One region of the Brevibacillus sp. HB1.1 genome, then DNA from elsewhere that is predicted to be linked to it. Evidence: a T-box and tRNA genes for the amino acid it is inferred to sense, from the RefSeq annotation. Region 1 holds a T-box; the other holds one or more tRNA genes.
What was found. The T-box of region 1 lies ahead of ileS (isoleucine--tRNA ligase). A T-box ahead of a tRNA ligase gene usually reads a tRNA of that ligase, here a tRNA-Ile.
Positions count from the first base shown of each region.

Region 2: it has a tRNA-Ile gene. The T-box ahead of ileS (isoleucine--tRNA ligase) is inferred to sense a tRNA for this amino acid. The anticodon was not compared.

Region 1 covers NZ_JABMIV010000001.1:721,827-739,670, forward strand. Annotated here, with positions in the region: gene ppsA (phosphoenolpyruvate synthase) at 1-1,062, opposite strand, end outside; gene HPY27_RS03525 (Hsp20/alpha crystallin family protein) at 1,289-1,885, opposite strand; gene HPY27_RS03530 (LCP family protein) at 1,970-3,319, opposite strand; gene HPY27_RS03535 (NAD(P)/FAD-dependent oxidoreductase) at 3,557-4,486, shown strand; gene HPY27_RS03540 (NUDIX domain-containing protein) at 4,501-4,974, shown strand; gene HPY27_RS03545 (MFS transporter) at 5,049-6,422, opposite strand; gene HPY27_RS03550 (mandelate racemase/muconate lactonizing enzyme family protein) at 6,438-7,589, opposite strand; gene HPY27_RS03555 (TraR/DksA C4-type zinc finger protein) at 7,576-8,349, opposite strand; gene ileS (isoleucine--tRNA ligase) at 8,534-11,311, opposite strand; T-box leader at 11,358-11,626, opposite strand; gene HPY27_RS03565 (DivIVA domain-containing protein) at 11,717-12,208, opposite strand; gene HPY27_RS03570 (YlmH family RNA-binding protein) at 12,309-13,082, opposite strand; gene HPY27_RS03575 (YggT family protein) at 13,095-13,358, opposite strand; gene HPY27_RS03580 (cell division protein SepF) at 13,390-13,815, opposite strand; gene HPY27_RS03585 (YggS family pyridoxal phosphate-dependent enzyme) at 13,858-14,556, opposite strand; gene pgeF (peptidoglycan editing factor PgeF) at 14,577-15,407, opposite strand; gene HPY27_RS03595 (YlmC/YmxH family sporulation protein) at 15,489-15,767, opposite strand; gene sigG (RNA polymerase sporulation sigma factor SigG) at 15,928-16,707, opposite strand; gene sigE (RNA polymerase sporulation sigma factor SigE) at 16,857-17,579, opposite strand; gene spoIIGA (sigma-E processing peptidase SpoIIGA) at 17,622-17,844, opposite strand, start outside.
Region 2 covers NZ_JABMIV010000001.1:967,682-979,684, reverse strand. Annotated here, with positions in the region: gene HPY27_RS04555 (YitT family protein) at 130-852, shown strand; gene HPY27_RS04550 (MBL fold metallo-hydrolase) at 862-1,791, shown strand; gene HPY27_RS04545 (hypothetical protein) at 1,761-2,123, opposite strand; gene HPY27_RS04540 (PHP domain-containing protein) at 2,230-3,075, shown strand; gene HPY27_RS04535 (DUF3995 domain-containing protein) at 3,138-3,560, opposite strand; gene HPY27_RS04530 (TetR/AcrR family transcriptional regulator) at 3,666-4,181, opposite strand; gene HPY27_RS04525 (NAD(P)-dependent oxidoreductase) at 4,382-5,281, shown strand; gene HPY27_RS04520 (GNAT family N-acetyltransferase) at 5,387-5,842, opposite strand; gene HPY27_RS04515 (YjcG family protein) at 5,921-6,430, opposite strand; gene HPY27_RS04510 (hypothetical protein) at 6,576-6,734, shown strand; gene HPY27_RS04505 (alpha/beta hydrolase) at 6,737-7,441, opposite strand; gene HPY27_RS04500 (phosphatidylglycerophosphatase A family protein) at 7,622-8,215, shown strand; tRNA gene HPY27_RS04495 (tRNA-Ile) at 8,635-8,711, shown strand; tRNA gene HPY27_RS04490 (tRNA-Val) at 8,737-8,812, shown strand; gene HPY27_RS30025 (GNAT family N-acetyltransferase) at 8,961-9,674, shown strand; gene HPY27_RS04475 (DUF3221 domain-containing protein) at 10,039-10,623, opposite strand; gene HPY27_RS04470 (S1 family peptidase) at 10,659-11,438, opposite strand.

The DNA of each region.
Region 1 (17,844 bases):
AGTCGTTAACAGGAAAAAAGACAGTCCCAATGGTTTCATGGGGTCGGTCATCATTTGTTGATGACCAACAGATACATAGACATGATTTTCTTGATCATTCGCTTCAGGAATGGGATATAAAGTCGTGATTGGACGACTCTGGACGATAGAAAAAGTATGATCAACCAAACACCATTCGATATCTTGTGGGCAACCAAAATAAGCTTCGATCTGTCTTCCGATACGCGCCAGTTGTAAAATTTGTTGTTCCGTAAGTGTTTGGGTCTTTTGCTGATCAGGATCAATCTCCTGTGTCTTCGTTCCGCCTTCTTTTCGTCCATAGATAGCCAATTTTTTGGTCGCTATCCTCTTATCGACGATTTCCCCTTCCTGCACTTTATAACAATCAGCAGATACCAAACCAGAGACCAGTGCTTCTCCAAGCCCATAGCTGGCATCGATGGATAGCAACTTCCGGTTGGATGTAATTGGATCAGCGGTAAATAAAATCCCGGAAGCCTGTGGGAAAACCATTCTTTGAACGATAACGGATAAATAAACGTGACTGTGGTCAAATCCATTTTGCATACGGTAAATTACCGCGCGATCCGTAAATAGGGAAGCCCAACATTTGCTGATATGCTGCAAGATTGCTTCTTTGCCGATGATATTTAAATAGGTGTCCTGTTGACCTGCACATGAGGCATGTGGTAAATCTTCAGCAGTCGCACTAGAACGCACTGCATAAGCATGTTCCTCTCCGAATTGGGAGAGATAGTGAGTAACGGCTTTCACAACATCGGAAGGAATTTCTACTTCCATAATGATTTGGCGAATCTTCCTGCTGATTTCACCAATTTGATCTCGATCTTGTACTTTTAACATGGTTAGTCGAGCCAACAAAGTATGATACGTTTCGTTTTGTTCGATGGCCTTTTGATACCCTACTGTTGTAATACAAAATCCTTCTGGTACTTGTATTCCTTGAATTTTTGATAATTCCCCTAAATGTAACCCTTTTCCGCCAACGAGCAAAAGCTGTGTTTTTTCCATTTCCTGAAAACCGAGAACCAAAGAACTCATTCAATATCTCTCCTAACCATTAAATTGAGAAAAAGCATTTGACAAGAGTTCACCAGCATGGTACGATTAAAGTGTAAGATGCAATTATTATGTCTACATAGATACAAACAGTCGTGAACTGATTATATCATCGCGTCTGTTTATGTGCAATAAAAAAGAACCCGGAAGAAATGTCCAGGTTCTTTTTTGATTTTCCACGAATGAAACTGTCCTGCACATCCACTTTTTACAAGCTCGCTTTAAATGTTGTTTTTCGTTCGTTCGCAGCTCCATCACGCATCAAATAGATTTCTAACACCCCATCCTGATACTGGGCCCTCATCCCTTTTGAACTAACGAAAACCGGTAGAGCCAGCTTGCGATAAAAGGGGCCGTAGCTTCTTTCCCCTTGTGTACGAAGCCCCTGATGCTCACTTTCTTTGATGATCCCCTTGACCTCCAGCAACCGTTGGTCGGAGAGGGTAATCTCCAGACTATCGCGATCGAAGCCCGGGAGTTCACAGGAAATAATGACCATTTGCTCTGATTGGAAGATATCCGAGACGGGGGAAAAATGCGAATCGTCTACCTGCCCGAAACGCATCGATTTTTCCTTTGTCTTTTTTTTCCCCTTTTTCACGGGTGGTACATTTGGCGCGGCGGCGGTGGCCGTCTTTTGTGCTGCTTGCTTATTGAGCGTCGCGATATTCTCCCAAAAGTTCGTGTCCAGCATCTGTCCCATCTGGCTCAATGCTTTCCATGGATGATCTGGGTCAAAGCCGAGCTTGGACAAACTTTCGGATGCTTTTTGCAACTGCTTCATGGTCTCTTGCAGGTTTTTCATAACTTCCGCACTCCCTTCCCAGCACAGGCAAGACTGTCTATGTACGTTAGAATATGTGCTTTTGCCTGGGGGGTGTGCTCAAGATCAACCAGTTTGCCCGATGTCAGCACTATCTGTCGCCGGTGCAGGCGGGGCCAAAATATCGGGTGGTGGCATATTACTATCCGTCGGCTCAGGATTGCGTTCGCCGCCATTTCCATCTGGTGTTACAGGCTCCTGTGTTGGTTCTGGAGCCGTATTTGGTGGTGGTGTAGCTGGTTTTTGTGTTTTGGGCTGCTCTTTTGTACCTGTCGTGGGCTTGGGGTTCGGAGCTGGTGTTCTCTTCTCCGCTTTCATTTCGACCTTGGCTACTTCTGCTACAGCTGCATCACTGAGCTGTTCGCCAGATCCAGCTGCTCCCACTTCTGTTTGCAGGGCAGTTCGAACAGCTTGCATGTTCTCCCTCGGCCATAAGGAATACGGAGAGCTCCAGATCGCCCCATTATCCAAAGTAACCATGTTGCTTGACGAAAAACTGGCAAAATCGAGTGCCAATCCTTTTATTTGGTCTTTCGACAGATCGGTTTTGATATGCTGACCAACGGTATCCAGTACGGCTGTCAAACTCGATAATCCATCCATGGACATGCTCTTTTCTGCTACAGCACGAATCACCTGCTGCTGTCTGCGATTGCGATCGAAGTCGCTCGAGTTGTAAGCGTCTCCACGTCTGTCGATGCGATGACGGACGAAGCCAAGTGCCTGTTCTCCGTTCAATACTTGTTTCCCTTTTTTCAAACTTCGGTATACACCTTGCTTCGGCAATTCGTATACGAGATCGCGATCTACGTCAACCGTAATCCCGCCCAGCTTGTCAATGACCGCTGTAAAGCCCTCAAAGTCAAGCTGCACGTAATGCTCAACCGAGATCCCCAGCATGTGATTCAATGTCTTTTTGAGCATCGTCATGCCATTTTCTGTAACAGGCTTCCCTTTGATTTCCGAATCTTTCCTGATATTTTCCCCTAATGCAAATACTTCATTAACCTTGTGATAGCCTGGATATCCTGGGATTTGAACGCGGGTATCACGTGGCAACGATACCATGCTCAGCTTTTGCGTAACCGGATTGGCGACTGCGACGACCAGAACATCCGTGTTTAACATACCGATGTTTTTGCGCGTGTCCACCCCGACGATGGCGAAGGCGATTGATTTCTTTTGTTCGTACGGCTTTTCCACCACGGGTTGATCCGGTAGCTTGTACGGGTCTACCGTTACAACGTCCAGTGTCTTGTCTAACTGGTTGAGGGCGAAGCCTGCTCCTACAGCCAACAAACAGAGGAATAAGCAACCCACCAAGAGCAGATACATCCGCTTGCTTCGCTGACCACGCTTGATCCGTTTACGCGGCTGTTTTGCAGGAGCTTGAGGCTTGTCATTCTTGGCTTGCACGTTCGGTTCACTCCTTTTTAAAATCACGGGGTCCATAGTGCTTTGGGCTTTTCATTTTTCAATATATTCTGGAAAACTTTCGTCCCATTTTACCACAATTTGCTGTCAAAATGTAGAATTCTGCCGATTCAACTCGATCGGTTTTCCCTGAGAGTTCTTGCACTTGCGAATCGAAACAGGTAGTCTAAAACTGAGGAAAATCGGATAGATGAATAAGGGAATCGGAGGGACTTGAGAGTGGAACACATACAGGTGCTGATCGCAGGTGGCGGCATCGCAGGGTTGTCCGCAGCAATATGGTGCCACCGATTAGGTCTTTCTTGTCTTCTTATCGAAAAAACGGATAGACTCGGCGGCCAATTGCATCACATTTACAACGAGATTACCGACTTTCCGCCCCTTGTATATGACCAGGGAGCTGCCCTTGTAAAGGTACTGATCGCACATCCTTTCATCCAGCAGCCAAACATACGATTGAACGAAGCCATTCTTTCCATTGATCGGGAAACGAAACAGGTAATTACTTCGAAATCCGTTTATCGTGTCGACTATCTACTCATCGCCACAGGAGTTGGCTGGAACGAAATACCAGCTCTAGCTGATTGTCCGAGCGTCCTGTCGCCTTGGTTTTCTACAACTGCCCAAGCGCACACCATCGCCGGGCAAGATATCGCCGTTATTGGCGGAGGAGATCGTGCATTAGAGAGTGCAGCAAATTTGAGTTTCCATGCCCGACATGTTTATCTATTGGTTCGGAGCAGTGAGTGGCGTGCTCGTCCCGAATGGCAAAAGAAAATCACAGGCCTCCCCAACATCCAAGTCCTGTGGGAAACACAAGTAAGTGACTATCAGCACGAAGAGGCACGGACGGTTCTGACACTCACCTCTACACGCACAGGCAATCCAGAGACGATCGCAGTCGATTGGATTCTGCCACGAATTGGTGTTCATGGAAACACAGCTGGTTTCGATGGCTTGGACATGTTTGGCGATGACTATTTGCAAACAGATTCGTCTCAACGAGTCAACTCTCCATGGATATACGCAGTCGGAGACGTGAACAACGGAGCCGCTTATGCGAGTTTGTCACTGGCAGTTGGTCAAGCGATGAAGGCGGTCAAACATATTTCCTTGCAAATTCAAAACAACAGATCAATGAGCCTGTAGAAGGAGAGCTTTGCATGTACGCTTTTTATGACGATTTCGGCTTACCTGTCAAGCTAACCTTTTCCCCCGAAGAGTATCGTAACCACCAAGCAGGTCACGTGCTGATCTTCGCTTTTTATCAAGGAAAGCTGTTATTTACTCGCCATCGTACACGGGGTGTGGAGCTCCCAGGGGGAAAAGTAGAAGCAGGTGAAAATAGCCTGGCAGCAGCAGTTCGTGAAGTCTATGAAGAAACCGGCGCCATTCTGGAAGGGATTGAGCGCATCGGACAGTACACCATCGACGACTCGATGCGAAAAGACATTTATATCGCCAAGGTAGCGCATTATACAAACCAGCCAAGCGGCCGAGACGTGCTTGCCACCATTGTGTTTGCGGATATTCCGCGAGATGTAAAAGGCAATCAGGAGTTTAGTCGCATTCTGCAAGATGATGTGTATCCACTCACACTCGATCGAGCCCTACGTCATCCCTTCGCGGAGTCCTAGCCATCATAAACAGGCTCGTCCCTGTCGCTCCTCGGCATTGTATCCGGTGAGAATGACCGACAGAGACAGCCTGTTTATTGTTTTTCCTTTTCCTTCTTTCCCGACAACACACGCTTGACGAGCTCATTTGGATCAAAGCCATACTTTTCGATAGCTCTCTCTCGTTGTACCTCGTGTACCGTTTCAGGTTCTATTCCCAATACCTCTGATATTTGCCGCCATCCTTTCGTCTCGCTGTCTTTTGTCCCTTGTCCTTGCTGCTCGACCTGCTTGGGCTTCAAGAAAAAGATCGCAAGCACAGCGAAAACGAGCGATAAACCTGCGATTGATAGAAACATGACCGCCCGAGAAATCCCAAGCAACCAAGTAAAAATAGGTGGGCCGATCGCAACACCGATAAAACGGACTCCGCTATACAAAGAAGTAATCATGCCCCGCTCTGTTTTTTGCACGGCCCCAACGATCATGGAGTTCAAGCAAGGTAAAATCATCCCCGTCCCCATGCTGCCGATGACCAAAATACCAATTAGGACATAAGCCCCTTTGACAAAGCTAGCCAGAATGTAAGACGTAGCCAGCAAAAACATGCCGATAATCACAAACAGACGCATCAGCTTCAGCTTCTTTTTGATGATGATTCCTGTTACATACGCCGCTATACTCATCACGAGCAAGGGAATCGCCAAAAAGAAGCCTTTGATGACACCATCGATCTTGTATTTTTCTTCCAATAAATCAGACAGGTAAAACAGTACCCCAAACAACGTGAACAAGCAGATGCTACCAATAAAAAATGCAGGGACAAGCCATTTTCCATGCTGTTTAAACACTTGCGCGATCGAATGCATGTACTGCTTGATGGGGAGCGGCTCCTTATCCTGTTTCTTTTCCTTGGTCAGAAATAAAAACATCAGGAGAACGACACCGCAAATAATCGGAAAAGCTAAAAAGACCATGTACCAAGAAATGAGAGCAAGCAAGGAGCCAAAAATCGGACTTAATACTTTTCCCATCCCGTTTGATGTCTCCAAAAGCCCCAATGCCCTACTCTCCGAAGCGCCATCGAACAGATCCCCTACCAATGCCATCGCGATGGGAGCTGTCCCGGCTGCCCCGATCCCCTGCAAGACACGCCCTCCCATGATAGCCATATAAGGTTGATCCAGCCACAGAGCAGCAAGCCCTGCGACCAAACCACCCAGACCGTACAGGGCAAGGGAGATGATAATGACAATTTTTCTCCCAAATCGATCTGACAAATAGCCGGCAAAAGGGATAACCATACCTGCTGCAATCGAAAAAGCAGTGATTAACAAGCTCGTCTGTAAAGCCGTGAGCTTCATTTCCATCTTCATTGTAGGTAGTACAGGAATCAGCATCGAGTTGCCCAGCACCATCACTAATGGAACCCCGACAAGCCCAATCAGGTTTTTCGCATTTTGTGCCATACGAAACTCCTTGTCTTACGCATAAGCGCTACCGTCCCAGCGCAACGCGTTAATAATCTCCCAATCAGGCTCGACGCCAATTCCAACGCCAGCTGGTAGCGTCACTTCGCCATTTATGGGTCGTAGCGGAAACAATTGTGTAAACGGGTTCTCCATGACATCCCATTCGACAGGCTCAATCGGATGGCTATCCATCTTGGTCCATGCCAGCAAGCAAGCTTGTGCAAATAACGTATACACTCGTGCCAGCGAACCGTCAAAGGAATGTGGAGACACGCGATAGCCAAACTGACGGGCCATTTGTAGATGCGTTCGATAATCGTCAATGCCCTCTGTATGCATCAGGTCAGGCTGAGCAATATCGATGGCGCCACCCTCATACAAGGGCAAAAACTGTGCGCAACGAATCAAGTTTTCTCCACCAGCAAGTGGAATGGATATGGACGAACGAAGCTTAACATACTCGTTTGTACGATCCATGGGCATCGGCTCCTCCAGCCAAAGCCAATTGCCATAACGGGAAAAAAGCCCTTCCCACTTCCTTGCAGTCGCACAGTCGTAGCTCTGATTGGCATCTACCGCTACATGAACTTGTTCAGGAAGCAAATTCATCAGTTTTTCGATGTGCGTCTGATCCTCTTGAACAGAGCGCCCGCCAATCTTTACTTTCACCATCTTGAAGCCATCGTCGACTTGCTGGATGACTTGCTTCCATGACTGTTGCATCCAGTCTTCTGTTTCACGGTAGGATTGGAGGGAGGCATATACCGGGATGCCTGAATGTATCTGGCCTCCCCATAGTTGACACACAGATAGCCCCGCCGCTTTCGCCAAAATTTCCGTAAGTGCCATACTGACACCTGAAGCCGAACGCTGATGCCACTTTCCTACGACATCGACAATGGCTACTCTGTTATCCACCTGCTTACCCAGCAAGTACGGAATGATGCGCTCACAAAAGCCCTTGTGAAGCGTCGGCAGCCAATCGATAATTTCTCCCCAGCCATCTATACCAGCCCGTGTGATAATCCGAATGAGATAACTGCTTCGATAACGCTTATACCCATTCGCATCACCGTAAGCTTGCGATAGACGATGAAGTAGTGGATACGTTTCCACGCGCTCAATTTGTAGGTCCAAGACCGCTACCTGCTCATGAGTAGTCATCCATGCCCTCTCGTTCTGCTTGCTCTCCCTCGTAATCATCATAGGAGAGGAAGTTTCCTTTCCCTTCTCCTTTTCTCATGTACTCCTCATACGTCCCGCTTCTCATAAAATGCACACTATCCGGTCCGTGATAGCCTTCAATATCGGTATAACCGATTTCCTCTACGGCTTCTACAAAGCCATCCGGCTCATTGCTCTCGATATACATTTCATCATAATCCGTTTTGTCGGGTTCCTGGTACGAGAAAGGCGTGCTGGATGTCCCCCAAGACTCGACAATTTGCCAAGCATCCTCACCGTCAAATCCGTTCTGTCCTTCTTTTTCATCCAAAGATGTACGTCCGAACGGCGGCTGCAAAAACTGTTCCTCAATCGGACGTGAATCGTTGACTGAGGGCGCTGGTGCATGCTCCTTGCACGTTTGTGCCTGAGGCAGTGCTTCGAGTCGCTCCACAGGTATTTGCTCTCCACAGACCGTACACAGTCCGTAGGTGCCTTCCTCCATACGCAGTAGCGCCTGATCAATCTCTTTCAATGTCTCACGATCGAGACTATCTAGGGCCAAATCTTTTTCCCGTTCAAACATCTCACTGCCGATATCTGCCGGATGATTATCGTACATGGCAAACTCCTGCAAAGAGGTTGTCATCGGTTCTCTCATGCCATAATGGTCCTGTACGCGGTCTTCCAGTTCCTTTTTCTGTTCCAGCAGCTTTTCCCGGAAGCTGGTCACCATCTTTTGGTCCACGCTGTACACCACCTTTGTTTGGTTTCCTCAACAGGTAGTATGTCTTGGTCGCGAAGGAAATATGACCAATAAAACGGCCATGACCGTTTTGTTGGTCCGCATGAGTTCATATCCACCTTTATGAAAATATCGAGATGTTTTTCACAGCAAAAAACCTGCCATCCCCAAAGGGAATGACAGGTTGATCAACCGATTTTTATTCTGCTACATGTGCGTAGTGTTGTTCTACGATATCCGCGCAACGTACGCAGAGTGACGCGTGCGACTCGCGAGTACCAACATCAGGTTTCACTACGCGGCAACGCTCGCATTTTCCACCGTCTGCGGCTGAGACCACAGCAGCAATGCCTTCGAGTTGTACTGCTTCTGCTGGAGCAGACCCGCTGTGTACATCCACGTGAGCCACGATGAACAGGTCAGCCAGATCGACCATTGCTGCCAATGTTTTCGCAACTTCTTCCGTTTGTGGGTACAGAGCTACCTTCGCATCAACGGAATTACCGAACACCTTGTTGCGGCGCGCTTCTTCCATGGCTTTGAGTACCTCGTCTCGGATCGCCAGGAACGCATCCCACTTGCTCTCTGCTTCTGCTGCAAAGCTGAGATGTTGTTCGTCGCCTTCTGGCATATCCGTCAACTGCACACTCTTCTCTTCCACGCCTGGAATGAACGCCCACACCTCATCAGCTGTATGAGGCAACAGTGGAGCAACCAGCTTCACCAGACTGAGCAAGCAATCGTACATCACTGTCTGTGCAGCGCGTCGTTTCAAACTATCTGGCGCTTCTACATACAAGCGATCCTTGCAAATATCCAGATAGAACGCGGACAAGTCAATGACGCAGAAGTTGTGCACCGCATGGAAAACGGTGTGGAACTGATATTCATCATACGCTTTGCGCGTACGCTTCGCGACTTTTGCTGCTTTCGCCAGAACATAACGATCCAGCTCGCCCAGCTCTTCATATGCTACGCGGTCTGTTGCAGGATTGAATCCATCCAGGTTGCCCAACAGGAAGCGGAACGTATTGCGGATTTTGCGATATACCTCAGCGATCTGATTCAGAATCGCATCGGAAATGCGCACATCTGCCTGATAGTCAACAGAAGCTACCCACAGACGCAAGATATCTGCGCCCATCTTGTCAATAACTTGTTGAGGCACGATGACGTTACCGAGGGATTTGGACATTTTGCGTCCTTCTCCATCCAATGCAAAGCCGTGGCTCAGGACGGATTTATAAGGAGCTGTGCCATATACGGCAACACCTGTCGAGAGAGAAGAGTTGAACCAGCCACGATACTGGTCAGAGCCTTCCAGATACATGTCAGCCGGCCAAGCAATGCCTCTTTCGCGCAAAACAGCCTGGTGGCTGGAACCGGAGTCGAACCAAACGTCCATAATATCCGTTTCTTTGCGGAATTCCTTGCAATCGCATTTGGTGCAAGAAAGCCCTTCTGGAACCAGCTCATTTGCTTCACGGGAGAACCATACTTTCGATCCTTCTTTGCGGAACAGATCAGCAACATGGGTGATCGTCGTGTCGTTAATGATCGGTTCGTTACACGATTTGCAATAGAAGATTGGAATCGGTACACCCCATACACGCTGACGGGAAATGCACCAGTCGCCACGATCTGCAATCATGTTTGCCAGACGAGTTTCTCCCCAATGAGGAATCCATTTTACATTTTTAATCGCTTCGAGCATTTGCTCACGGAATCCGTCGATAGACGCGAACCATTGCTCTGTCGCCCGATAGATAACCGGTTTTTTCGTACGCCAGTCATGTGGGTAGGAGTGCGTGAAGAAATTGAGCTTCAAGAGTGCTCCGGTTTCTTTCAGCTTCTCTGTAATCACTTTGTTGGCATCTTCGTAGAACAGACCTTCAAAGCCTGGAGCTTCATTGGTCATTTTACCTTCGTGATCCACTGGGCAAAGGACGCCCAAATTGTATTTTTGACCAATGTTAAAGTCATCTTCCCCGTGTCCTGGAGCAGTATGAACGCAACCAGTACCTGCATCCAAGGTTACATGCTCACCCAGGATGAGTGGAGACTTGCGATCGTAGAATGGATGCTGAGTTTCTACGCCTTCCAGTTCTTGACCTTTAAAGGTCTCGAGAATCTCTACGCCTTCCCAGCCAATTTCTTTGCTCGCGGCTTCAATCAGACCGTTGGCTACCAGGAATTTGCGGCCATCTACCTTCACTACGTTGTACTCAAGTTCAGGATGCAGGCTGATTGCAAGGTTTGCTGGCAATGTCCACGGAGTCGTTGTCCAGATAACAACGCCTGTTTCTGTGTCCAGCTTGCCTTTTCCATCTGCTACCTGGAAGCTGACGTAAATAGAAGGAGAGCGCTTATCTTTGTATTCGATTTCTGCGTCAGCCAGAGCCGTCTCAGAAGACGGAGACCAGTACACGCAGCGCAGTCCTTTGTAAATATAACCCTTTTTCGCCATTTCACCGAATACGCGAATTTGGTTGGCTTCATACTCAGGCAGGAGTGTCACATAAGGGTTTTCCCAATCTCCGCGAACACCCAGACGCTTGAATTGGTCGCGTTGCTTGTCGATGTAGGACCACGCATACTCTTCACAGCGCTGGCGGAAATCGTTCACTTCGATGCTACGACGATCCAACCCTTGTGCATTGATGATCGCTTGTTCAATCGGCAAACCATGTGTATCCCAACCTGGGATGTACGGCGCATAAAATCCTGCCATGGATTTGTAGCGAACGATGAAGTCCTTGAGGATTTTGTTCAGTGCGTGACCGATATGGATATCTCCATTCGCATACGGAGGGCCATCATGCAAGACAAAAGACGGGCGGTCTTTTGTACGATCTAGCACTTGTTGATAAATATTTTGCTCTTCCCATACCGCTTGCATCTGTGGCTCGCGGCTTGGCAAATTTCCGCGCATAGGGAAATCTGTTTTTGGTAGCGCTAAGGTTTTGCTGTAATCCATGGCCTGATTCACTCCTTAAATAAATAAAAGCTTTCACTCATCCCCAAAAAGGGACGAGAGAAAGCTCCCGTGGTACCACCCTGATTGAACAAACCCGTACGACAAAAAAGCCTGCATCGGATTCGTTCCACTTCACTCATTCGTAACGGGAATGACGCGCTCACTTACTCACCTGTTTAACCATCAAGGTTTTCTGGGCTTTCGGATATTGAACTCCCGGGTGATTTTCTGTGAAAGCAACTGGCCGGGTTTTCACCTTTTCCCGACTCTCTAGGCAGTGCTGGCTCACGTACTCTTCCCGTTCATCGTCTATGATTTGTATAAGCCTGTTCAACTACTATAAGTGCTTTATTTCGAAAAAGTTGTCTTTCATTATAATACCATCATTGCTCGAACGTCAATGATTTATTCAACCGTTACAGGAGAATCAACTTGTGGCTGTTCAATGTTATCCCAATCGCCATTCTCCAGCATTTCCAACTGTGCTTCCAAAAGCGTCCGAAAGCGCATACGGTAAACCGAAGCACGTTTTTTTAATTCTTCGATTTCGATTGCGATTTTGCGTGACTTCGCCAATGCTTCATTGACGATTCGGTCTGCATTTTTCTCGGATTCCTTTAAGATGAGCTGCGCTTCCTTGCGGGCATTCGACTTCACGTCTTCCGCTGTCTCCTGCGCGACCAGAATCGACTTGCTCAAATTTTCTTCCAAGCTCTTATAGTAATCTACGCGCTCATTCAGAATGGCTACGCGCTCTTCCTGTTCTTTTTTCTCTTTTATCAAGAGCTCAAAATCTTTGATCACCTGATCGAGAAACTCGTTCACTTCGTCAATGTTATACCCACGAAAGCCTGTGCTGAATTCCTTATTGTGTATATCCAACGGCGTTAATGGCACATGAACCCCCCACTTTTCCCGATAATTCGTCTTCAATCATTTCGACAGGATTAGCTGTGTTTCCTGCCGTATTTTACAATTTTTTGCGCTTTGGTCCATCTTATGTAACCAGTCCGACAATCATGCGAAGTCTTCCGCTGCGTGTTGGACCTGCTACCTCAAGAATTTTGAACCGACCATAACCTGCAAGAGATACCATATCACCCATCTCGAGTTGATAAGATGGGTCTTCGATTACTTTCCAGTTGATTTTTACTTTTCCTGCTCGAATTGGCACCAGTGCTTTTGCGCGAGACATATTGTGTACTTCTCCGATGATCGCGTCAATTCGCGGTGATGGCACGGTGATCGTTTTCTCTACAAACTTGGGTGCTGGTGGTGTAAACGCCTCCCATGCTACCCGCTCAAATTGAACAGATGTCCGATGAATTTGCGTCACCTGTGCACAAACAAAATCAGCGACTTCCTCTGCTACAATCGCGTAGCTGCCAGCTGAATCTGTTAGCATATCTCCGAATTTCTCCCGCTTCATCCCGACGCCCAGCATCGCCCCCATCACATCTCGATGCTCCAGCACATGAAAGCGCTGATCACCCTTGATTGCCAATAAGGTAAGCCGATAATCCTCAGGCTCGACTGGGAGGTACTCCGGATGGATGATGATACGTACACGCTCGGCACCCTCGTAGCCTCCATAAGGAGAAACCTTTACATCGCTTACTTGTGAAGATAGACTCTGAAAAATCATCAACTGCCTAGGGTCTACAAAATCAGTAAGGCGCATGGCCTGCTTCCGCTCTACTTGCGTCAGCATTTCCAGCGCCCGTTCAACAAAGGGACGTTCTTCTTTTGAAAAATGGTCAAATATGCTCATCGTTTCACTCGCCTACAGAATTTGTCGCAAAATGGCGTATAGGCCAGATTGGGCAAAGTGCAGTGCCATCAATGCGACAATCGGGGAGATATCGATGAACCCGAGCGGTGGAATAAACCGGCGAAATGGTGCCAAATATGGCTCAACCAGTCTTTCCAGTAACTGACCGATGCCTGTACCTCTCATTTGAGGAACCCAAGACATCAAAATGTAAGCAATAATCATGTATTGATATACCGTAAAGGCAAAATCTAAAATATCCACGACAACTTTCATTAGCTCACCCTTTTATATTCGTCTTAATTGGCTACTCTTCCAACACACTGGAAATCGTACCCTGAATATCTACATGGTCAGGCGTGCACACGAAGATCGTGTCTCCGACCTTTTGGATATCGCCGTTTAATGCATAGACCGTCCCGCTCAAAAAGTCGATAATTCTCTTGGCTTGGTCTTTTTCCACGCGATGGAGGTTGACCACAACGGGTCTACGATGACGCAGGTTGTCTGCGATATCCTGTGCGTCACTGTAATGACGGGGTTCACAGAGAATCAAACGGATTCCCTCCTTTTCCCGTGCTTGAAACGGTACCACGTTATTAGCTCGACCCGTCGGCTGGCGTTTGTGCGAGGATTCTTGCTCTTCTCTTTCCTCTTCCACCGTTGTTGTCTCTTCGATGTATTCCTCGTTTTCTAACCCCAGAAACCCCATCAATTTATTCATAACACCCATACTCTTCCTCCTCTCTTACTCCGTGGTTTGGTCTGTTTTCCTTTACTCCGGCTTGACCAATACCGACCCCAACCGAATATATGTAGCTCCTTCTTCAATGGCCACTTCAAAATCACTAGACATGCCCATAGACAGCTCTTCCACCTGTGCGTGCGGGAATGCCATTTCGTTAATCCGTTGCTTCCACTCATAGAGGCCACGGAACACCTGTCTGGCTTCCTCTTGGGTTTCGACAACAGGCGCCATCGTCATTAATCCGACGATACTTATATGTTTCATATTACTGGTTTCGCGCAAAAAAGCCAATACGTCATTGGGACTAAGCCCAAATTTTGTCTCTTCGCCGGATATATTGATCTGCAAAAAGCATTTTACGACATGATCCAACGCTTCACCGCGTCGATTCAGCTCTTGTGCCAAAGAAAGCCGGTCCAGAGAATGGATGTACGGGAATCGTCCTACGACTTCTTTTGCCTTGTTTGTCTGGAGGTGTCCGATAAAATGCCAGATCCCTTTATCGCCGTGTAGCTGGTGCTTGGGCAAGGCATCCTGCACACGATTTTCCCCGATATTCTCTACGCCTACAGCGAGCAAGTCCCCAATGGCATCTGCGTCGACATACTTGGTCACAGCAATAATTTTTACTTCCTCACGTTTGCGGTTCGCCCGATCGCAAGCAGCCTGAATTCTTGCTTCAATGGATTGCAGTCGTTCTTTTAACAGTTCTTGTTCCTTGGTCATAACGAACCCTTCCCTTTCTTCTACAGGTTTTCCTTCCAGCCGATATAGGAAGCCATGCGTCCGGTAGTCCCTTGTATCCCAGCTTCCTTGCGATGAGAGAAAAACAAGTCTGTTCTGCAGCTTGTACACCAATCCGTGGATAAAATATTCCCTGAAGAAATTCCTGCTTCGAGCAATATCTCTGTGTTCAGCTGACGAAGGTCCAGCATATACCGCTCTCCTGTCGAGGAGTTTACTGCTTTTTCCCAATCGGCTGCACAAGTGCGTACTTGCGTCATGATTCGCTCATCGACTTCATAGCAACAGCCGCCAATGGATGGGCCAATTGCGACGCGGATACCCTCTGGCTTTGCTTGATAGTGCTTCGTCATTGCCTTCACCATTTCCTCGGCAATACGGCCCACTGTCCCCTTCCAGCCTGCGTGCGCAAGTCCGATTGCTCCCGATTGGGGATCTAGAAAATAGAGAGGAACGCAATCTGCATAAAACGAGGTCAGCATGACTCCTTTTTCAAGGGTAAACAATCCATCCGTTGCAGCTATGACGTCCTCCAGACTTTCTTTTCCCGCACCGCCTGCTGTGACCTGGCATACCCGATTCCCGTGCACTTGGTCGGCGCATGTCCACGCTGTAAAAGACATCCCGACTTGTTCTGCTAGCTTGCGTCTATTGGCTACTACGTTCGCAGATTCATCACCCACATGCAACCCCATATTAAAAGACCCGTACGGTTGTTCACTTTCCCCGCCTGAGCGAATAGTAAACCCCGCCACTAAGCCAGGAAATTGTTGCTCCCACTCTGTTACCGATAAGATTGACTTATCCTCTACCCTGACAAATGGTTCTCTCATGTTGTCACCTTCCTCATATGGCTAATCATACCATAGCCGAAAAGAAAAGAAAGGCTATCCGTGCCTTTCTCCCTTTACGCATTAGTATTCTTCTCCACCTGAAGTTTTCACTTCAACTTTAAGTGCTTCTTCCATCCGAACAAGCACCACATCTTTCCCGATCTTCACAATATTGCGCCAGGGTATGACATAATCGTTCCCGGCAGAAAAGAAGCCGAGAAACTTGCCTGGTCCCGGTACGACGATAGCCTCTACACGACCGTGACGCAGATCGATCTCCAAATCTGAAATTTGCCCAAGCCGTTTCCCATCGAGAATATTTACCACTTCTTTGGTCTGGAAGTCAGAGATTTTTACCATTCTTCCTCACCTTCTTTTCTCCGTTACTTTCAGTATATGAGTCCACCGAGGAATATGTCCGCTTCTTTGCCAAAAAGTAAGGCGATTGAAAACTAACTTTTCCGCTCGTACAAAAAACCCGAACGGTACAAGACCGCCGGGTCGCCTATTTGGTTTCTCCTTACGATTGAACGTGCTTTTGCATATGGGCAATTGCCGCTTTTTCTAATCGAGAGACCTGTGCCTGTGAGATACCGATTTCCTCTGCTACTTCCATTTGCGTTTTTCCTTCGTAAAAGCGCATGGATAATATCATTTTTTCTCGGTCACCTAGCCGCTGCATTCCCTCACGAAGCGCAATTTCTTCTACCCACGTGACATCTTTGTTCTTCTCGTCACTAATCTGATCCATGACGTAAATCGGATCGCCGCCATCCTGATAAATCGGTTCAAACAAAGAAACCGGATCTTGGATCGCATCGAGTGCAAACACAACGTCTTCTTTGGCTACGTTCAATTCCTGAGAAATCTCGATAATGGTAGGCTCTCGCGAATGTTTGTTGGTCAGATTATCACGCACCTGCAAGGCCTTGTACGCGATGTCTCGCAAAGAACGGGAAACGCGAATCGGATTGTTGTCCCGTAAATAGCGTCGAATTTCTCCAATGATCATCGGTACGGCATACGTGGAAAACTTCACATTTTGTCCGAGATCAAAGTTGTCGATCGCTTTCATCAATCCGATGCAGCCCACTTGAAACAAGTCATCCACGAATTCTCCGCGATTGTTGAACCGTTGAATTACGCTAAGCACCAGTCGCAAGTTGCCGTTGACCAGCTTCTCGCGGGCAGCCAGCTCCCCACTTTGCAGGCGCTCAAACAATTCCCGCATCTCTTTGTTTGTCAACACCGGAAGCTTGGAGGTATCTACCCCGCATATCTCTACCTTATTGCGCGTCACGTCTTTCCCTCCTCGAAGCAAGAAAAAAGTCCCTAACCCGGTTGTCTTGAAAGGCCGCGTAACTGACGCGTAGCCGACCAAGAAGGTGGCAAAAACCACCATCTGTTTCGGTTTAGGAACAGTATCCCCCCAAGCTGGGAAAATATGCGTTAGACCATCTTGTTGAATTCTTTTCGCAACCGTTTTATAATTCGCTTTTCCAAACGCGAAATATACGACTGTGAGATTCCTAACAAATCCGCTACATCCTTTTGTGTCTTTTCCTCTTCTCCCGCTAAGCCGAAGCGCAGCTCCATGATAATTCTCTCTCGGTCAGACAGCTTATCCAGTGCTTTTTTCAGAAGCTTTCGATCCACTTGGTCCTCGATGTTTTTATAAATCGTGTCATTCTCCGTACCCAAAACATCTGAGAGCAAGAGCTCATTGCCATCCCAATCAATGTTAAGCGGTTCATCAAAAGATACCTCTGAACGAATTTTATTATTGCGGCGAAGATACATGAGGATTTCATTTTCGATACAACGAGAAGCATACGTTGCCAGCTTGATGTTCTTGTCTGGATCAAAGGTGTTCACAGCCTTGATCAAGCCGATAGTGCCAATGCTGACCAAGTCCTCAATATTAATTCCCGTATTCTCAAACTTGCGGGCGATGTATACGACCAGACGAAGATTGCGTTCAATGAGCATACCGCGAACAGCCGGATCACCAGACGGCAGTCGTCCGAGCAGCAGCTCCTCTTCTTCTCTGGTCAACGGTGGAGGCAATGCTTCACTCCCGCCAATATAATAGACTTCTTCGGCGCGTACACCAAGCCAGAGCAAGATTCGGTACCAGGTCAATTGGAGTTGTAGGCGAAGTTTTACATACATGATTAGCCCTCCTGTTTGAGAATAAAGGTTGTTTCTTCGTGATCAAAAGATGACTTTTTGAACATCCGCTTCATAGGTTTCCATCATGGCTGGGTGCACGATGGCCTGATACTTGCCGTCAGCGGCCAATGGGATCGGGTTTAGCCCGATTAACACCCGTTCTGTTTCAAAACGAATCCCGTCTTGCACGACCATGACATGGTCTGGTTTGATTGCGAGTAAAAAATCCATACCTCTTGACACGCTGCGATACGGGATCAAGCGT
Region 2 (12,003 bases), 240 kb from region 1:
ATACCAATAGGTCAACCGAACAGTCAAAACGTTCCGATTTGAACGAGCGCATTCTTAGGCAATGCTTGGACATACCTGCTTCTTTCTGATCATAAATATAAACGAGCACGGTCCAAGGAGGGGAGCAACGTGTACTGGCTGCAAAAAGGTGTAGCGATTCTCACAGGAAGCGTGCTTCTAGGCATAGGAGTCAATCTGTTTTTGGTTCCGCACCGCTTGATGGACGGGGGCATGATTGGGATCGGTTTGTTGGCGACGTATTACATGCAGATGCCTCCGGGTCTCGTGATGATTTTGGTAAGTATTCCTGTGTATGTCATCGTCTTTTTTTATGATCGCAGATTGTTTTTTCACAGCTTTCACGGCATGCTGATTTCTGCTTTCTTTATAGATATTCTCTCGGATATGCGTGGTTGGAATCTATGGTCAACATCCTTTTCCGCAATTACTGGCGGCGTGTTAATTGGCATGGGTATCGGCTTGATGCTTGCCTACGAGACGAATACGGGCGGGACAGACCTGCTCGCGCAATTTCTTGCCAGACGATACAAGCTGCGCATTGCCTTGCTGATTTTTCTAATCGATGGGCTGATCGTACTCGGCTCGATTCAGACGATCGGGATGGAGAGAATGATTTTCTCTTTGCTGACGATCGTCGCAGTGGCAGCGACTACGCATATGTTCAGTGGACTCGGACGACCTTTACCACCGTATACGATCATTGGCCCGCTTCTTTCGCCCAAAATAGATGGTCGCTCGTCGCGGCTCTATGTAAACAAGAACACGAGAAATAGGAACGGGGAAGGGGAAGGCGATATTTTGGAGAAAATAAATAGGAAAAGGATGAAATGAGGGAGTGCTGTGTCTGGACAAGCATTTCAAATGATAACGGAGCGTGTCGGCTATTTTCCCGGTCATGTTAACATAGGCCTCGTCATTGGTGAGCATGGAGCAATCCTGATTGATTCTGGTCTGGATACCCAAAACGCAAAAAAAATCAAAAAAGGACTGGACGTTATCGCCCAGCCCTTGTGTGCAATCATTCAGACACACTCTCATGCCGACCATTTCGGTGGAAACGCCTACTTGCTCGGATGCTGGCCCGAAGCAAGGGTCTATGCGCCACCGCTGGAAGAGGCGATCATTCGGAATCCGATACTTGAGCCCATTTACTTGAACGTGGGTGCAGCACCACTTGAGGATCTCAAAAACAAGTTTTTGCTGGCGCAACCTTCTCGGGTGGACCACCTCCTTCCACTGGATGAAGGGATCGAGATAGATGGCGTACATTTCTTTATCCTTTCTCTGCCGGGGCATAGCTGGCAACAGGTTGGCGTCGTCTGTGACGAGATTTGCTTCGCTGCCGACAGTTATTTAGGCGAAGAGGTTTTGGAAAAGCACAAGCTGCCGTTTCTTGTGGATGCGCATGAGACTCTACTCAGTCTTCATAAACTGCTTGCAACCAACTACAGGGGATACTTGCCTGGGCACGGAGCATATACCACCACCTCTCATGATGCCGTGAACAAAAATATTGCTTGGCATGAGCGGATTTTCTCGGTGATCTGCGACATTTTAGTAGAGGAGAGAACACCAGAAGAAGCATTAACTCTCCTGTGTGAGCGTTTACACATTTCCATAGAAAATGCTTCGAGCTACGTCCTGTTTCGGACGGCGTTTATGGGTTACTTGGTCGGGCTTCAAAAAACAAAGAGGGTGGCATACCGATTTGAACATAATCGGTGGTTGTGGAGAACTGTTCAGGATGGAGCGGAGGGAGCAGAAAGGTAATCGGCGATTTCTGCTAGCTTATGCTCTGCAGCTTCGCGGACGGCCTTGGGAATGAAAAAAACTTCTTCGGATGCGGTGTTCATATAAAACTTTGCTTCCAAATACGGATGACCCAGTTTGACATTCAGTTCCCCTTTTCCGGTCGTTGTGCTGGTGTAATTCGTCGGGATGCGCAAAAAATATGCGCTGCTGCTGGCGGAGTCGTACATGACGACATCGTATGTTGGCATACTGTCGCCGCCTGATCGATGAAAGCCTTGTTGCCGCAGCATTTTGTCAACATAAGAGAGTGGCTGAACGACACCGGTAAGGGTCTTGTTTTTTAACCGCATGGACATCCTCCTCGGTTCAACCATTGAGAAATCGAGCTTATTCTCATACTATGTACGGCAATATCAATTCAGACTTGTAGAAAAAGAAAAGAAGGAGTGGACGAGGATGGAACTTATAGCAGATTTGCATACACATACAAAGGCTTCAGACGGTACCTGCGAGCCTGCGGAAAACGTGCGTTTGGCGAAGGAGGCTGGACTTGCTGCACTGGCGATCACGGATCACGACACGGTAGCAGGGATTCCAGAAGCAATGGAGGCTGCCCGCGCACTCGGCGTGGAAATCATTCCGGGAGTCGAAGTGAGCTCCGTAGGGAAGGGGCAGGATATTCACGTTCTCGGCTATTTTGTCCCGTATGAAGACCCAGCTTTTGAAGAGCGTCTCTTCCGTTTGCGAGAGACAAGACATGAGCGTAACCAACTGCTGATAGCACGGCTGCAGGAGCTCGGTATCGACATTTCATTGGAAAAGGTATACCGCCGCAAGCAGGGCACGGACAAAAACATCGGGCGACCGCATATTGCAGAAGAACTGATTGAGCTGGGGATCGTTTCAACGATCGCGGAGGCCTTTGATAAGTACTTGGGCAAAGGGGGAGCGGCTTATGTCAATCCTCCACGCATTACCCCGCAGGAAGCAATCACGCTGATCAAAGAGGCTGGCGGAGTGGCGGTGCTGGCTCACCCGGGTCTGTATGACGATGATGAGCTGGTCCAGGAGTTGATTGTATTCGGATTGGACGGGATTGAAGTGAACCACCCGGACAACGATGAGGTACAAAAAATGCGCTACAGCAAATGGGCAGCACAATACGGACTTGTTATAACGGGCGGTTCTGATTTCCATGGCTGGCGTGGAGAGGAGCCGTTTCATGCGATGCTCGGTTCTCATACCGCAACGATGGATGCTGTTGAACAGATACGTGCGATTGCGGCGAAGCGGAAGGCGTAATTCATCCATACGTAATGGTAAGGACCCTCTTCTCTTTTATGGGAAGAGGGCTTTTTGTGAACTTATAACAAGGCGAGTAGAAATGATATCCCTAACCACAAGCATAGAGGGGTGAACAATGCCGTATCTTGACGAGCAAACTTCGTATTTTTTACTTTTTTAAAAAAGCCAATGTAGTTGAAGTCTCCCACAGCCCGCAGGACAAATACAGCGGCACAGACAATGCATCCCCATTGAATCAAAGAACGGGTTATAACGGGTGGGAGATAACCGCTCTGGGCAAGCAAAAGGTAAGCGGCACAAGTCAACAAGCAAGCAACGACGATCGTTCCGCCTTTCCGAGGGGAAAAAGTTCGACGTGAATGATCAGCTGTTGTGGGAATGACGGAATCGGTCCCCCATTTTCCTCCGAAGGCCCAATAAAAATGCAGCAAGGACACGATGACTAAGAAGATAGCAGATGAGATGGGGAAAACATGCGTCATGGGAATGCCTCCTATTGATTTAAAAGGTTTTGTGAAAGATACGAATCCGTATGTTTTGGGCAAAAAAATCTCTGCGCAGTATAGCCTGTCAGGCAGAGAGGGGAATCAAATCCAAGTCATAAAATGATGCAAGGGTTCGGACATATCGAAAGGTGCTTCTAGCTCTCGGCGCACGAGCCAACCAACATAGAGGAGGTACGCGAGCTGGGCGCGTGCCTTTGCTTCAGCGGGAGCCAGCCCTTTTTTCTCATATAATGTGGCCACGAAGCCGATTCTGCGCTTTTCGATTTCCACGAGACGTTTGGAAAGGGCAGGATGCTGCTTCGCCCAGTTGTAGATAGCGGCTTCGATTTTTCGCTCGCTGTTAAAAACACTCGACAACAGCTGTTCCAACGACATGTTGTCAGCGTGTGGCGCGCGAATGATCCGCTCTGTCGCATGCTCCTCCCAATATTCGATCATGGAGTCCAGTAGCGCTTGACGATCTGGAAAGTGATGATAAAAGCTCCCTTTGCTGATCTTCAGTTTTCTGGCGAGAGGTTCCACACGAACAGCGTCAATGCCTGCTTCAGCCAACATATCAAGCCCTGCCCGAATCCAATCTTCACGTACGTATTGCATGGTTCACCTCAAAAGATACGGTATCGTATGTTTCTGATTCCATGTTATTCCACCGGGAGTGAAGTGTCAAGAAGCATTGATTTTTGTATTGACATTCACACTAGTGTAAACCTTTAGAATCGCAATCAAGAGCGATAGATCTTGCATGTAGCGTCAGATCATCTCACTTGCAAAGTATAAAATGAATGGAGTGTCAAACGATGAAATCAACATCAATTCCAGCGTCTGTATCAGTAATTGGCCTTGGCAATATGGGAGTAGCACTCGCGGATGCTTTTCTAAATGGTGGTCATCCAACGACTGTCTGGAACCGTTCAGCAGATAGAGCCAAAGGTCTAGTCGGGAAGGGAGCAGTACTGGCGGGCAGTGTAGCAGAGGCAATCACGGCAAGCAGCTTGGTCGTTGTCTGCTTATCGACCTACAAAGTCATGCAAGACCTGCTAGAGCCCTTGGAAAATGAATTATCAGGGCGTGTCATCGTCAACCTCACCACCGGAACCCCGGAGGATGCACGCAAGTCTGCCAAGTGGGTAAGCGAGCGCGGTGGGCAATATCTCGATGGAGCGATTATGGCTGTCCCTCAAATGATTGGACTGCCTGAAACACTCATTTTCTACGGCGGGTCGAAGGCTCTATTTGAAGCATATGAACCGACATTGAAGCTGCTGGGAGGTAACGCTGCCTATCTCAGTGAAGACCATGGCGTGCCGTTGATCTACGATTTGTCGCTGCTCACCATGATGTATGGCGCTTGGTATGGTTCTCTGCATGCGTATGCCTTGTTAAGTACGGCAAACATAACGGCGACAGAGTTTCTTCCATACGCAACCAGCTGGATTCATCACTTGATTGCCCCGCTCTTATCAGATCCGGTTGCCGCACGTGCACGTGATGAAGGAAACTTCACGACCGATGTGTCCAACATGAATACGAATAAACTCGGACTTGAACACATTATCCATGCCAGTAAGGAACAGGGAATCCCCGTTGATTGGTTAACGCCGTTGCTAGCATTGGCCACACAGAAAGTAGCAGAGGGCCACGGTGCAGACTCTTTTGAACGAGTGATTGAGGCAATCCGGAAACCACAGCTGATTTAATGCCTTTCTCGGGTGACAATGAAAAACAACCTCGCTTCGCATGATGATCATAGCGAAAACGAGGTTGTTTTTCTATCTGAGGGATGGGGCTGCACGTAGCTTCTGTTATTCGCGAATGGATTTGACCATCGCAATATGCTCGATACCCGCATCATCAAACAAGTCGCCAAAAGGTTCATAGCCGAGCTTTTCATAAAACCGTTGGGCTTGCGTCTGTGCGTTCAGCTTCAGGCTGTCATACCCGTGTTGTTTGGCCAACTCTTCCATCGCGAGCATGATTTGGCGGCCCAGTCCGGTACCGCGTTCTGTTTTGGCAACCGCTACCCGTTCAATTTTTCCTACCCCAGGTGCGTAGGTACGGAGACGGCTTGCCCCCACTGGATTTCCTTCGCGGTAGACTACAAAATGAATCGTCCCGCTATCCAATGTATCATGCTCATCTATTTCCAACTCTTCTGGTACTTCCTGTTCCTCGATGAAAACGACTCGGCGTACGGACAGGGCATCCGCCAATTCTTGTTCAGTGGTGACTCTTTGGATCTGGTAGGTTTGCAGGTTCATCGGTATTCGTCCTTTGTTAGAAAATATCCCTCCCTACGACGGATACGCAGGGAGGGTTGATGATTGAGGAAAGGGTGTTTATTTTTTGAGAAGGAAAGTCTGGTAAACGCTCCAGATGCCATCCTCGAGTTGATAAACCAAGTGGAAGCGATCAATCTCGCTGTTCAGGTCAATTTTTGCCATGCTCAGTTGGCCGGTTACATCCCGCAGCTCATCGTCGGACAGGTCGCGCCCGATGGTCAGATGCGGTACGTATGCGTAGGTTTCTTTCTCATTCACACACTGATTGGCAATCTTTTGATGCAGCTCGTTAAATGGTTCTTTGTTTTGCACAGCCAAATAGATCACGTTGTTGGTAGGGTGGAAAGAAGATACCCGATGGAAATGAGCCGAAAAGCTGTCGGTAGAGGAGGCAACCTGCTCCAGATGGCTCACCAGCTCAGGAAGCTTGGCTTCGTCCAGCTCAAAGGCTTCCTTCAAACGGATATACGGAGGAACCAAAGCATAGCCCGGGTCATAACGTTTCCGGTAAGAATTGGCTACTTCTTGCACCTTGCTAGATGGGAATATAACGATACTGTACATCATCAGAACCACTCCTCCTTACTATCTATCATGCTCTACAAGATATTATTTTAACAGAAAATTCTTCATTTGTGTAATGTTAAGCGTGGGTCTGTATATTCCTTGTGTCAAAGGAAAGACTGTGTAGTGCAAGGAGGTGCCGCACTGCATGTATACGGCTATGATGATCACATTCATTTTTCTCGTTCTGCTTCTACTGTCTGTGCTGACCTTCACGATCTTGACTGCGATACGAAAAGGAGAATTCGAAGAAGCACTCGTATCGACTATCAAGGATGAAGGTCCACAAGAAGAACAGCCACGGTAAGTTTACCCGTAAAGCGTCTTTAGCATACGCGGTAGATTGCGCTGCCAATGGCCCCACGTATGGTCACCCTCAAACGTTTCATAAACGAGGGTGGCTTTTTTCGTACCCAAAATCTCGCGCAACTCTTCATTGGCCGCAAGAAGATTCAATGTGCCCCGGCCCGTGCTTACTGCCGTTTCCTCCGTCCCGATCTCCAAATAAATGGTTTGCGGCACGGAAAAGTCAGCGTCAGCTATCAGACGATTTAACTTTGCGTCCATGGCAATCGACTGGCAGGCAACTTGTCCAAACGTATGTGGATAGTAAAGAGCAGTAAACAGAGAGACAACCCCGCCCAAAGATTCGCCAAGAAGTGTTCGTGCGTTCCCCAAAGGATGTGTGGAGTAATGCGTATCGACATAGCTCACGACTTCATCGGCGAGGAAGCGACGGTAGGCCATATGCTCCTTGCCATCCGGATGATAGCGGTCGTTCCGTTTGCTTTTCTCGACCGGGAGAAAGACAGCGATGATATCAGGCAATTCTTTGTCCCGATTCAATTGATCTAGCAAAGAAGCCATCCTGCCCATTGCCAAGTAATCTTCTCCGTCCTGCACATAAAGGACTGGATACGAGTAGAGTGGCGAGTAGCGTTGGGGTGTGTAGACAATCAGCTTTTCCGGCGTCCCCAAATGCCGGCTTTCCAAGATGATTTCCTCAAGGGCCACTGCGGTGTCCTCCTTATTGGGATCTTCTATTCATTATTATACAGGAGTGAGCGGGCATGCCCAACAGTTTGGGTGCAGGGTCAGTCAGGCTGTGGGCGAAAGATTGTCGCAATTTGGTCAGCGTGTGATACTATGGTAGGAAACGACTTCACTCGATTTGTGGAAGGGGTTGTCTCTTATATGAAGAAGCAAGTACACAGCATCGAAGTCAGAAACGCTGCTCTCGCACGTTTGGCAGAACGCGGAGTGACGATGGATGATATCGCAGAGATCGTCTATCTCATGCAATCACCTTACCATCCAGATCTCACGATGGCGCAGTGCATCGAGAGCGTGAAAGCGGTCTTGGAAAAAAGGGAAATGCAGCACGCCATCCTGGTTGGCGTTGAGTTGGATACGTTAGCAGAGAAGGGCCTCTTGTCCGAGCCGCTCCAATCTATCATCGCGTCAGATGAAGGACTGTTCGGATGCGACGAAACATTGGCGCTAGGCTCCGTATTTGGATATGGAAGTATCGCGGTGACCACCTTTGGCCATTTGGATAAGCACAAGGTCGGGGTGATTAAAAGGCTGGATACCAAGTCGGGAGAGGGACGTGTTCACACATTTTTGGACGACCTCGTGGCGAGTGTGGCAGCCAATGCGTCTAGCCGTATGGCCCATCGGATGAGAGATGAGCAGGAGGCGGAATTGACACGAAATGAGGCGTTGAAGCAACAGGAAGCCGAGCTGCGTGTCGAGGAGAAAGGGAAAGGGACGGAGCAGGCGGGGTAGGTTAGGGTTGCGATGAGGAAGTTTGTCTCGATCATTACCTAATTATCTTGTTTGTTGTTGTACCCTTTATTGGATCGTCTTTAGACTGGCAGAAGCCAATTCTTCACTGGTGTAGCTCATATGCTTGATGGCGTCATGTTTGATGTGATGCCATCAAGTAGGTAATCCCCATGTTTAGTAGGGGGGATGTGGGTCGCAGCGGTGGGGAATGGCTTTTTTGTTGGGGTCTTGGGTAAGCATATATAGCTGAAACGAGATGACGAGGCTTTTTACATGGTAAAAGCAAGACTGATATCACTGGGTTTCTTAGTGTTCTTTTGGTACGAGTGAAAATTTTTACAAGAAATTATTCATTTCCTCTTGAAATCCATTTTACGATGCTGTATAGTAATAAATGTGATCGACGTCCGATACGATTCGGGCCCTTAGCTCAGTTGGTCAGAGCGGTCGGCTCATAACCGATTGGTCGTAGGTTCGAGTCCTACAGGGCCCACCATTAAACGATCACACACATATCCCATGATCCGGTAGCTCAGTTGGGAGAGCACCATCTTGACAGGGTGGGGGTCGCTGGTTCGAACCCAGTCCGGATCACCATAGTATGAACGTTAGAACCCTTGAGGAATCAAGGGTTTTTTATTTTATGCTTTTGATTAGCCACAGTCACTAACCTCCATATTCTACGATTTGGGTGGCAAATACTATTCGTTTTAAAATGGGGACTTCATGAGGAAGGAGGGTGTGAATGAGTACAATTAGAGAAGGCCCTAAGGAAGGTCTTCTCGAATCTGGATTTTCTCCTGAGATTGTGGGAGCAGTCGTTGCTCTAACTAGAAATGAAGGCGAGACCTACATGGAAATTGTAAAAAGAGCGGAACTTGACCCGATAGCAAGGTTCGTTAAACTGGCAGACCTAGAAGATAACTGTGACTTGACCCGCATCCCAGATCCAACAAAAATGACCATGAACGGATGTTGCGTTACAGGAGAGCCATTAAAGAACTACTCTCTACATAAATTGGGATTTGATGAGGTTAGAATAATGAAGATAACATTAGCTGATTCATGGTCAGGGAATGATGTTGTATTTTTCTTTCAGAATAACATTCAAGAAAATAACGATGGTATTTCTAATAGGGAATTTTTATGTCCTGATGGAGCATTTGCTGCTGTGCGTAGAAGGCAAGTCGTTGTAGCAATAGATGATAACCAAATTGTAGGAGCATTACGCTTTTATCCTAGAAAGTCTGATCAAACTATTTCGCTATATCAGTTTGCAATTCGTCCAAGTCATCGAGGACAGAGGTTAATGGATAAAATGCTTCAGATCTTGGGGGAGTGCCCAATTGAGGTAATATGTCCGACTACTTCTAAAATGAATGAGTATTATGAGAAGAGTAGTTGGAGATTGAAAGAAGAAAAGACAGACAGCAACATTTGGGAATGGATGAAATGTTAATTTGATTGGAAAAGGGTGATAGAGATGGACAAAAAAGAGGTTGTCACATTTGAGCACTTTATGGCAATGTATTACTGCAATTTCAAAGAAAAGCCAACTCGCGCTACACTTAGACAATACAGTAACTTATATCGAACAATGAAGATCGAGAAGTAGTAAATATACTTCTGAGTGATTTGGCATTAATCAAGTCAGAAATCTATAACAATGAGCTGACTGATATTTTAAATCATTATGGTTTTGGAATTTCAATTAACGAATTTCGTTCATTAATTGATCCATTGATAGGTGAATTGAACGAATAAAATGACACTTTTATGAGAAATTATCACCTCCTTTCTTTAGTTGCAGCAGGGTACAAATTTTAAATCTCTTTTACTTCTCCTGTTTGTGCATTGATTTTTAGAGTAGTATCTGTTTTATGATCATAGTCGGTTGCTTTTATCAGCCAATGATCTTTCTGTCCACTTGCACTTTTAATAATGATTCCATCGTTATGTGTGTTCTTTAAGTAATTGATTGCGTGTTGAACCGCACTTTTTTCATCCATTTGATCAATAGGATTTTTACTTTCTTCTTTAATTACAAGTTTACTGAGTTCTGCGCCACTGGGATAAGACTGTGCTGATGGTGTTGTTGACCATGTAGATACTGTGTGACCAACTTCGATTTCATCATACGAGATGCTATTCCCCTTGCTATCGAGGAATACGGCTTCTTCTTTTGGGAAATACCACTCTGCTGCATAGAAATTCTCATCGCTCGTCTTGGTTTCATCATTTTCTATAACTAAGAGACCTTTTTTTTCATAATCTTTTTCAGTTACGTATCCTGTTAATGCTTGCTTTTCAACCTTCTTGTGATTAGTGGCACATCCAGTTATGAGCAATGCTGCAATGATTAATATCAAAGCCTTTTTCATTGTGTCATTTCCTTTCTTGTTCCCCATGAGAAAACCTTCTCTCATGGGGAACTTTATTTCAACTAGTTACCAGTAAAAATTGAATCAATGTTAAAATAATCTTCTATTTCGCTGATATGTGTGAAAACTCCAGTATCCGCGCTATGAACTCCTATTGCTGTTCCACCATAAAATATAGGCCCTCCGCTATCCCCTTGTACTTCTGAATAACTAGCTTGTCTCATGTTAGTAAAGTATTGTGTCTCTCCATTGGGGCTTTCTATATTCCCCCTCCAATTAGTTGATTTCAGCGTTCCACACTTCACTCTTTTCATTTGACTTCCTGAAATGCAAACAGTATCTCCAATGGTTTCATCCCTTGTTCTCTGAACCTCTGTAATAGTATTGTATTCTGATTTATAATTTCCAAAAACATAGTAAGTAGCATCATCAGATCCCTTTGTTAGTTCGATGAGTGCTGCATCAACACTACCACCGAAATTAACATCTGCAGTTTTACCAAACCTTGTTCCTCCTTGCTCAAATATATCCCCAACATTTTCCGTGCAGTGTCCAGCAGTTAAAACATAAAAATCGTTATCCTTTTGTACTGAAAACGCAGAAGTGCAACTTCTGTCTTCTGTAGTATTTTTTATTCTTAAGCCAGCTTGAATTGGTCTAAATTTGTCGCTTGGCTGAGCCTGAGCCTTGCGTGGTTCTTCTTTCTTGATAATGAAAATGTCAGCATCAAAACCTATTTCAGCCAATGCAGCCTTTTCATCTATTTTTGCCATAAGAAGCTTTGCAGCCTTTTTTTCTGATGTCTTTTCCTTTACTCCAATGTTAATTTTTTGAGTTGGCAAGTCAACATTGACAGAAACTATATCTAACCCTTTATTCTTAAGGTTTGCTGAATTTTGAAAGACATTTCTGTTATAAAATACAATAATAGGTATATTTTAGGTGAAGGTCAATCTACGATTTTTAAATCTACCAAACAATCATACTGACATTTCCGAATATCAATATATTTTCTGTAATTTAGTTTCAATTATTCACTCAGTTAGTGAGATCTATTTCATAACTAACTCATCGTTTTACTTGTTACTTTCATATGCAATGGTTTTTTTGTTCAACCTTACGAACCAAAATGCTCTCTATTTTGTTTGCTTTACAATCCTCTAGTATCTCAAGCTCACGTTCATTGAATCCTACTTCATTCAACTTCAGCAGCATCTTTGACATCTCTTTTTGAGTAATCTGCATACCACGATATTTCTTAACATTAATGATTGAAAGAGATGTCAATAAAAGAGCTAAAAAAGGATTATATAAATTGCTAGTACCTGTTAATTTACAAGTTGTTATTGAACTAATGAAGTGGCAATTTAGAAATTACAAACCCGAGTTTGTACTAGAACCATTTAA